2 regions of the Prauserella sp. PE36 genome follow, and region 2 is predicted to be linked to the other one. Evidence: riboswitches for the same ligand, from Rfam matches in the RefSeq annotation. Region 2 holds a riboswitch; the other holds the start of a gene.

Region 1 (4,675 bases), on a different contig from region 2:
GGCGACGTAAACGACGTAGGGGTGGCGAGCCATGAGCTGCTCGGCGTGCCGGGACTTGCCCGAGCGGACCCCGCCCAGGATCAACGTCCTGCCGTTGCCCTGGGCGCGGCGCCCGTAGCGGCGCAGCAGCGCGGCTCCGGCCTCGAGCCGCCCGGCCACGGCCTCGGTGAGCCGCCGCCTCGGATCGTTCATCATGGTCGGCATTCTTGCCGACGGGCTAGGGTTCGCGCTGTGCTCCGTTCCCAATGTGTCACCGCTGCCGGGATCGTCGCAGGTTATGCGGCCGACGCCATCTTCGGCGATCCGCGGCGAGGTCATCCCGTGGCGGTGTTCGGCCGGGCCGCCGATGCGCTCGAACAGCGCATGTGGGCAGATTCCCGGCAAAAAGGACTCGTGTACGCGGGGGCGTGCGTCGGTGCCGCGGCCGGCGCCGGGGCGGTGGCGCAAGCACTGACGGCTCGCAGGCCGCTGGCCCGTTTCGCCGTCACGGCCACCGCCACGTGGGCCGTACTGGGCGGGAGAGGGCTGGCCGCGGAGGGCGAGGCGATGGCGGGCCTGCTCGACTCCGGTGACCTGCCGGCGGCCCGTGCGCGCCTGTCGCACCTCTGCGGGCGCGACGCGACGGCGCTCGACGCAGGCGGGCTGGCGCGGGCGGCGACCGAGTCGATAGCGGAGAACACGTCCGACGCCGTGGTCGCGCCGCTGGTGTGGGGCGGCCTCGCCGGGTTGCCCGGCCTGCTCGGCTACCGGGCGCTCAACACGCTCGACGCGATGGTGGGGCACCGCTCGCCACGGCACGTCCGCTTCGGCTGGGCGGCGGCACGGGCCGACGACGTTGCCAACCTCGTGCCGGCGCGGCTGAGCGCGGTGGCCGCGGCGGCGGCCGCGCCGCTCGTCGGCGGGCGTCCCGCCCGGGCGTTGCGGGCGTGGCGCCGCGACGCGGCGCGGCACCCGAGTCCCAACGCGGGGCCGGTCGAGGCCGCGTTCGCGGGGGCGCTCGGCGTGCGGCTCGGTGGCACCAACAGCTACGGCGGCAGGAGTGAGAACCGGGGCACGCTCGGCGACGGACGCGCGCCGGGGACCGCTGACCTGCGGCGGTCCGTGCGGCTGTCGCGGCTGGTCGGCCTCGCCGCACTCGGGGCAGCCGCGGCGCTGTCGGCTTGGCGCTGAGCCTTGGGGGTAGGGCGGGCCGGCGTGGGGCAGCCTGCGCGTTGCAGTGAAGGCCACCTTCACTGCGTTGGACGCAGGCATGGTGGCCTTCACTGCGGGCCTCCGAACCGGGTGCCGTCGCTGTCGGCGCGGGCTTATCGCCGGCCTGCTTCCGCGGGCGCCTCGGCGGGCGCCGGGGCGGCGCCAGGCCGCAGCACCCGCTCCGCCAGTGCGCCGAACACCAGCCCCAGCGCGGTCCACAGCACGAGCTGGGTCGCCAGCGAAGCGGTGCGGAACGTCCACAGCGTCGAGCCGGGGAAGCCGTCCGGCACCTCGTCGATCACCGGCATGAGCGCGGCGGCGACGGCCATCACCACCACGTAGGCGCCCATCGCCAGCAGTCCTCCTCGCCACGCGCCGAGCGGCCCCGCGAGCGCGTGGCCCGCACCCACGGCGATGAGCGCGACCGTCAGTGACAGTGCGACGAACGCGAAATACAGGCTCGTGCGGTCGCCGATCGTCCCGCTCTGGCCGACCGCGGGTGGATTCGCCGGGTACTTCAGGAACGGAACCAGCACCACGACCACGAACGCGCCCGCGGCCAGCAGCGCCGACGTCAGGCGTGGCCGGAGAGCGCCCACGCGGCCGTGGAGCACGGCGAACGCGATCGCGAACAGCCCGCCCACCGCGAGCGCGTACGCGCCGACACCCGTGAGCAGACCGATCGTGCTCTGCGTGCCCCGGCTGACGAGTGCCTCCTCGTGGCCGTGGCCGTGCCCGGTGTCGGCGGGTCCACTGTGCTCATGGCCGTGCGCCGACGTTCCGGCCTCCTCGATGGAGATCGAGGCATCCACCGATGGCTCACCGAAGAAGTAGGCGAAACCTGTCGCGAGCACACCGGCGACCAGGCCCGCGAGCAACCCGCGGACCAGCAGGGTCCTCATCATGGCCGCCTGCCGTCAGTGGCAGGGGAAGGCCAGCAGGTGCCTGCCGTCGTGCACGAACTCGTGGATCAAACCGTTGGTGCCGAACAACTCCACGGCACCGGCCTCCGTGCTCACGAAGAACAGCACGAGCAGCGCGAGCACGCCGGCGAAGATCGCCCACGGAACGATCTCCCGCAACGGGATCCGGATGTGAACGGGGCGCGGGGTGGCGACACTCGCCTGCGACATCGGAAACCTCCTCGGGCTACATGCGGCCCTTCGTGGAACGGTTGCGACGGCGGTGGGTCTGACTCCCGGGGCGAACCCGGTCACAGTGGCGCGACCGTGCCGGAATCTCACCGGCTTCCATCCGCCATCGCGCAGCCCACCGAGGCTAAGTTCGGGGGCGCTCCCGTGTCAACGTGATGTGAAAGGCCGCTCAGCCTCACAGGTTTCGCAGGAATGCCAAGGACGGCATGAAGAAGTACTCGCCGCCCTTCATCGTCACCGCCTGTGCCGCGGGGTCCGCGGGCGTCGCTCCGTTCCGTCCCCAGGCCGGTGCGTAGGTGGTCTCCGGGCGGGGTCCCTGTCCGATCACCAGATCGAGCCCGGGTGGTTTGGTGCCTTCCGGCACGCGCGGGAACTCTGTGTTGTTCGCCCAGATCTGCTGCGTGAACTCGAACTGGTCGCCGAGGTCGGAGTTGAACGCCATGAACAGCAGTCCGACACCGCCCGTGGGCCTCGCCCGGATCGGCTCGCCGCCGTTCGGATCGTCGGCCCTTTCGCCATAGGTCTGGCCCCGCCGAGCCATGAGGTGCCTGCGCTCGTCGGCGGGATCCTCGAACCCGCCAGAGCCACGCGGGTTCGTTTTGCGGATATGCGCGTGGAACGGGCACTTCTGGCCCAGGTCGTCGCTGTCGTAGCTGAAGTCGTTGCCGACCGGGCTGTGCGAACCGGGCCCGCTGTTGGACGTCAGCGGCGTGCCGTCCTCGAAGCGGCCGACGAGCATCGCCCCGGCGCGCTCGCGGTCGTCACCGGTCAGGCCGAGCGCGTCGGCGAGGTCGGACTCGGCCTGCTTGAACCTGCGCACGTTCTGCTCCAGCTTGCGGAACACGAAGTAGCTTCCGAAGTGGACCGACGGGTCCGGCGCCGCCGGGTCGGCGACGAGCACCTGCCCGAGCGGCGCCGAGGGGTCCCACTCGTTGACGCCGTCCGTCGTGTGCTTCTCGGCGTCGATGTCCTCGGTGAGGAACAGCGGCTGGCTGCGGCCGTCGACGTAGCCGAAGTGCTCGATGCCCTCGCCGCGTTCGTTCACTCTGGACAGTCCGGTCTCCTCGCCAAGCACGTAGACCGAGTCGGGCACGAGGCGCAGCACCTCGTTGCGTTCGGCCGTCAGCGCCGCGTCGGTGTCCGCCCCCACGAGCACCACCGCGTCGATCCGGTCCCGGTAGGCGACGTCCCAGCTCGACCGGGGCGGATCGGCGAGCTTCTCGCGGGTCAGCGGGTCGCGCATGCCGAGGCGGAACGACGGGTCCGCCGGCGCGGCGGTGATGCCCAGCGCCTCGTAGCCGGTCCGCGACAGCCCCACACCGACGTAGGGCGTGCCGCCGGTGTGCGCGACCTTGAAGGTCTCGACCTCCTCCAGGTGCGCCTTCGCCGACTTCATCAGCCCGGCGAGGGCGCTCAGGAAGCCGCGCGCCTCGCCGGCGTCGTCGAACCGGACAAAGAGGACGGACAGGTGATCGCGGACGTGCGGCTTGACGATGTTCGGCTGCAGCTCGGCCAACATGGTGGCCTCGTCGCCCTGCGCGGACTTCCACGACAGCGGCTTGGTCAGGTCCACGGGCACGGTGGAACTCCCCTCCCCAGTGGCGCGGCGTGCCTGGACTCCCCCCAGAGCGGAAACGCCACGCCTCTGCCGAGAGGTCGCGCCGGTGCCCGTGGGCGTGTGCCCCAGTTCACATTTTCACCCGGATGTCGTACTACCGGGCCGTGAGGAACTGACTCGGGCGTAGCGCCCGCTCCACGATCCGGGTGTCGCCGATCCAGCCGTAGAAACCCTGCCCGTAGCGCTCGGCGAACTGCGTGCCGCCGATCGCGAACGGCTTGCCCAGCGTAGTGATGCCCTTCGACCGCTCCGCCGCGTTGCGCGCGATGCGGGAGCCGTCGACGTAGAGCACCGTCTGCCTGCCGTCGTTCACCACCGCGACGTGCATCCACCTTCCGACCGGCACCGCGTGGCTCCACGACGTCGGGTCCGCGTCCACGTCCGTCGGGTACACCACGAACTGCAGGAACCGCTCGCCGGAGAGGTTGAGGCTGCACGTTGGCTCGTCGTCGGACCAGCCGCTGGTCTTGCCCGCGTCGCCCGCCCTGCCCTCCCAGCTGAGGACGCCCATCCACGCGTGGTCGCCCTCGAACGGCCGCGGCAGCTTGAGGAAGGTCTCGATCGTGTAGCCGGACTCGAACGTCATCGAGTTGATCGGGGCGTTCGGCGCCGCCCGCAGCACCGCGCCGCGGTCGGGGCTCTTGCCACCGTCGAAGCGCAGGCTCGCGTGCGCGGGCTGGTCGTGGTGGTGCTCGGCCGACCACGTGAGCAC
Region 2 (4,675 bases):
GCGCAGCGCCCATGCGTCCTTGTCGGAGATCGAGGGCACCTCCCGGTACATGTTGAACAGCTCGCCCTCGTCGAGGCCGAGGCTCTCGCAGATGTACTGGAACGTGTGGGTGTGCACGGCCTCCTCGAACGCCTGTCGCAGCAGGTACTGGCGGCACTCGGGGTTGGTGATGTGCTTGTACACGGCGAGCACGATGTTGTTGGCCACCAGCGACTCCGCGGTGGCGAAGAAGCCGAGGTTGCGCTTGAGCATCAGCCGCTCGTCGTCGGTGAGCCCGTCGGCCGACTTCCACAGGGCGATGTCGGCCTGCATCGGCACCTCGGTGGGCATCCAGTGGTTGTTGCAGCCCGCGAGGTACTTCTCCCACGCCCAGCCGTACTTGAGCGGCAGCAGCTGGTTGACGTCGGCGCGGGCGTTGATCATCGCCTTGTCGTCGACGCTGACCCGGTCGGCGCCGCGGTCGACGGTGAAGGATTGCATTGTCGTCACAGGTCGGTAGTCCTTTACTGGCAGGCTTCGCAGTCGGGGTCGTCGATCCGGCACGCCGCCGGCTCGGGCGACACGGTGGGCACCGTGGGCACGGCGGGGGCGACGGCGTTGAGCTTGCCGTCGGTGCCGCGCAGCGTGGATTTCTCCACGTGGGTCGCCGACTGCGCCCGCAGGTAGTAGGTGGTCTTCAGGCCCTTGTGCCACGCGTAGCGGTACAGCTCGTCGAGCTTGCGCCCGCTCGGCGCGGCGAGGTAAAGGTTCAGCGACTGCGCCTGGTCGATCCACTTCTGCCTGCGCGACGCGGCGTCCACGAGCCAGCGACTGTCCACTTCGAACGCCGTGGCGTACAGCGACTTCAGCTCGTCCGGCACCCGGTCGATCTCGCCGAGGCTGCCGTCGAAGTACTTCAGGTCCGACACCATCACCTCGTCCCACAGGCCGCGCTCCTTGAGGTCGCGCACCAGGTAGGGGTTCACCACCGTGAAGTCGCCGGACATGTTGGACTTGACGAACAGGTTCCGGAACTGCGGCTCGATGGACTGGCCGACGCCGCAGATGTTGGAGATCGTGGCCGTCGGCGCGATCGCCAGCACGTTCGAGTTGCGCATCCCGCTGGCGCGGACCCGGTGCCGCAGGGTGTCCCAGTCCAGAGTGGACGAATAGTCGACGTCAAGCCCGTCGCCAACGCGGTGCTCTGCCAGCAACCGCAGGGAGTCGATCGGCAGGATTCCCTTGCTCCACAGCGAACCCTCGTAACTCTGGTACGGCCCACGCTCCTCCGCGAGCCGCGAGGAGGCCGCGATCGCGTAGTAGCTGAGGTGCTCCATGCTGCGGTCGGCGAACTCCACCGCCGCATCGGAGGCCAGCGCGATGCCCTGCTCGAACAGCGCCTCCTGGTGGCCCATCAGCCCGAGCCCCACCGGGCGGTGTCGCAGGTTCGCCCTGCGGGCCTCGGGAATCGTGTAGAAGTTGATGTCGATCACGTTGTCGAGCATCCGCACCGCGGTGGTGACGGTGCGCTCCAGACGCTCGGCGTCGAGCCCGTCGCGCGTGACGTGCCGGGCGAGGTTCACCGAGCCGAGGTTGCAGACGGCCACCTCGTCGCCGCTGGTGTTGAGCGTGATCTCGGTGCACAGGTTCGACGAGTGCACCACTCCGGCGTGCTGCTGCGGCGAGCGCAGGTTGCACGGATCCTTGAACGTGATCCACGGGTGGCCGGTCTCGAACAGCATCGTCAGCATGCGCCGCCACAGCTCCACCGCGCGCACCCGGCGGAACACCCGGATCTCGCCGCGGTCGGCGGCGGCCTCGTACTCGCGGTAGCGCTCGGCGAACGCGTTGCCGTAGGTGTCGTGCAGGTCGGGAACCTCGTCCGGGGAGAACAGGGTCCACGTCGTGTCGGCCTCGACGCGGCGAAGGAACTCGTCGGGCACCCAGTTGGCGGTGTTCATGTCGTGGGTGCGCCTGCGCTCGTCGCCGGTGTTCTTGCGCAGGTCGAGGAACTCTTCGATGTCGACGTGCCAGGTCTCGAGGTACGCGCACGCGGCGCCCTTGCGCTTGCCGCCCTGGTTCACGGCCACCGCGGTGTCGTTGGCGATCTTCAGAAACGGCACCACACCCTGCGACTGCCCGTTGGTGCCCTTGATGTGCGCGCCGAGCCCGCGCACCGGCGTCCAGTCGTTGCCGAGCCCGCCCGAGTACTTCGCCAGCAGCGCGTTGTTCTGGTAGCCCTGGAAGATCGCGTTCAGGTCGTCGTCCACCGTGGTGAGGAAGCACGACGACAGCTGAGGGCGCGTGGTGCCAGCGTTGAACAGCGTCGGGGTGGACGCCATGAAGTGGAACGTCGAGAGCAGCTCGTAGAACTCCACCGCCCGCGCCTCGCGGTCGTCCTCGCGCAGTGCGAGCCCCATCGCCACGCGCATGAAGAACGCCTGCGGCAGCTCGAACCGCGTGCCGCGCTCGTGCAGGAAGTACCGGTCGTACAACGTCTGCAGGCCCAGGAAGCCGAAGCCGAGGTCTCGCTCGGGACGGATCGCCGCCGCGATGCGGTCGAGGTCGAACGTCCGCAGCTCGGGAGTGAGCAGTTCCAGCTCCACCCCGCGCCGGACGTAGGCGCGGAAGTAGTCGCCGTAGCCGTCCGCCAGCTGCCGATGATCGGCCTGCCTCGGCTCCCCCGCCAGGTGCGTCAGGGCCTCCCCGCGCAGCTTGTCCAGCAGCAGCCGTGCGCTCACATAGGAGTAGTTCGGCTCGTGCTCCACCAGCGTGCGGGCGGCCATGATCAGGGCGAGTGCCAGCTCCTCGGCGCTGATGCCGTCGTAGAGGTTGCGGCGCGTCTCGGCGAGCACCGGCTGCGCCGCGGTGCCCTCCAGCCCGGCGACCGACTCCTCAACGACCTCGGTCACGCGCTGCCAGTCCAGCGGCGAGGCCGTGCCGTCCGCGGCCCGCACCGTCAACCCGCCTTCGTCCCGCCTCGGAACGCGCTGCTCGCGCGCCTTGGCACGTTCCTCCCGGTACAGCACGTACGCGCGGGCGACCCTGTGGTGGCCGCCGCGCATGAGGGCCAGTTCGACGATGTCCTGGATGTGCTCGATGTGCAGCGCCGTCTCAGCACCGGTGTGCCGCAACAGCGACGCCTCCACCTGCCCGGTGAGCTCGGCGACCACGTGGTGGATCCGCGAGGACGCCGCGGCGTCGTCGCCCTCCACCGCCAGGAACGCCTTCGTCAGCGCCACCGAGATCTTGCCCGCGTCGAACGGCGACACGCTCCCGTCCCTGCGGATCACCCGCACTCCGGGCGGCGCTTCGCCGGGTGCGTTCCTCTCGGGCGTTGCCGCCACATTATGGGTCACAGCTCTCTCCTCGCGAGCTCGACAGCCGATGCCGGGGGCGCGCGAGGCGCGACGAGAGCACAGTGATACGGCGACGGTGCCGACCCGTGCGAGCCCTCCCTCGGGGCCCCCGGACACGCGCACCGGCGGTGCGCGTACCGGTGGCAGGTCTTCGGACTCGCGGGCGGGCACGATCTCGCGACCGCGCCGGGCCTACTGGCCGTCGCTTCCCAGGCCCGTCGGCCCAGTGCGCTACCGCGCCGTCCGTCGACGGCACGGTGACGGCGTTCGTTCCCGCTCACCGCTGCGGGGCAGTCCCGGACTCGCACCGGGTTCCCTCTTGCCTCACCCCGCGCGAACGAGGTGAACCACCAGCGGGAGCAACACTACATCTTGTGGTTTGTGAGATCAGGGACCCTAGAAAATGTGGCGTGTTGGAAGTTGATCAGTGGAACCGCACGCGGGTGGGCCGCACCCGGATCACCGACGAGAACTCGGCGAACAGCTCCTGCTCAGTCAGCTGCGCCGCCCGGATCACGTCCTGGTACCTGTCCACGTAGGTGGCCGCCTCGTCCGCGCTGAGCGGCTCGCCGTCGAGCGTGGCGACGCCCTCGAGTGTCAGGACGCTGCCGTCCTCGCTGTCCCGGTCGAGGTCGAGGTGCATGGCGACCTTCGGATTGCCCGCCAGGTTGCCGATCTTCGGGGTGCCGGGCTGGCTCAGCACCAGGAACTCGGCGCCGTCCCACAGGAAGCCGACCGGTGACGCCTGGGGCTGCCCGTCCGAGCGCACGGTCGTGATCCAGATTTCGCGCTCCTCGCGCAGCCGCCGCTCCGCGCGCTCACTCGTCGGCTCGTCAAGGCCAGGAAGCATCGGTTCCTCCTTTTCGTCCGGTACGCACGACCCTAGAAGTTCCACCAATGTCGAGGTCAAGCGTGCGACGAGCGCGGCGAGTCCGATCGCGGTGAAGGCCACCTCCACTGCGTTGAACAGGCACGGCGGCGCGCAGCGCCTCCCCTTGGGCGTTGGAGGGAGACGCGCGGGCGCGGGCGAGGTGGCCTTCACCGCGGTGCTGGGCTGGTACCGCTCACCGCTTGGCCGCGACCGCGACGCCGTACTCCCAGTCGGCGGCCACCGTGCCGTCGGAGGCGACGTTGGCACGGTTGCCGAGGTCGACGAGGTCCGCGCGGAACGTGGCCCGGCCCTGCTCGTCGAGGCGTTGCGCCGCCGCGTACGTCGGGCCGTAGTGGGTGAGGAAGAAATCCGCGAAGAAGTCGGCGCTGGGGAACCGCTGCCGCGCGCTGGCAGTGGTGAAGGTCAGGTCGGTGACCCGCCCGCCCAGCAGCTCCGTCACCGTCTC

The links. Region 2 has a riboswitch for cobalamin ahead of DI005_RS28815 (ribonucleoside-diphosphate reductase subunit alpha). Riboswitches for the same ligand answer to the same signal wherever they lie in the genome.
Region 1: linked by a shared signal. The riboswitch ahead of DI005_RS07800 (CbtB-domain containing protein) and the one ahead of DI005_RS28815 (ribonucleoside-diphosphate reductase subunit alpha) in region 2 are both predicted to bind cobalamin.

The regions. Positions count from the first base shown of each region.
Region 1 covers NZ_QEQT01000042.1:4,674-9,348, reverse strand. Annotated here, with positions in the region: gene DI005_RS07815 (bifunctional adenosylcobinamide kinase/adenosylcobinamide-phosphate guanylyltransferase) at 1-195, opposite strand, end outside; gene DI005_RS07810 (cobalamin biosynthesis protein) at 232-1,170, shown strand; gene DI005_RS07805 (CbtA family protein) at 1,305-2,096, opposite strand; gene DI005_RS07800 (CbtB-domain containing protein) at 2,109-2,324, opposite strand; cobalamin riboswitch at 2,361-2,480, opposite strand; gene DI005_RS07795 (Dyp-type peroxidase) at 2,521-3,924, opposite strand; gene DI005_RS07790 (LamG-like jellyroll fold domain-containing protein) at 4,058-4,675, opposite strand, start outside.
Region 2 covers NZ_QEQT01000092.1:34,021-38,695, forward strand. Annotated here, with positions in the region: gene DI005_RS28810 (ribonucleotide-diphosphate reductase subunit beta) at 1-480, opposite strand, end outside; gene DI005_RS28815 (ribonucleoside-diphosphate reductase subunit alpha) at 504-3,326, opposite strand; cobalamin riboswitch at 3,463-3,705, opposite strand; gene DI005_RS28820 (pyridoxamine 5'-phosphate oxidase family protein) at 3,763-4,188, opposite strand; gene DI005_RS28825 (class I SAM-dependent methyltransferase) at 4,403-4,675, opposite strand, start outside.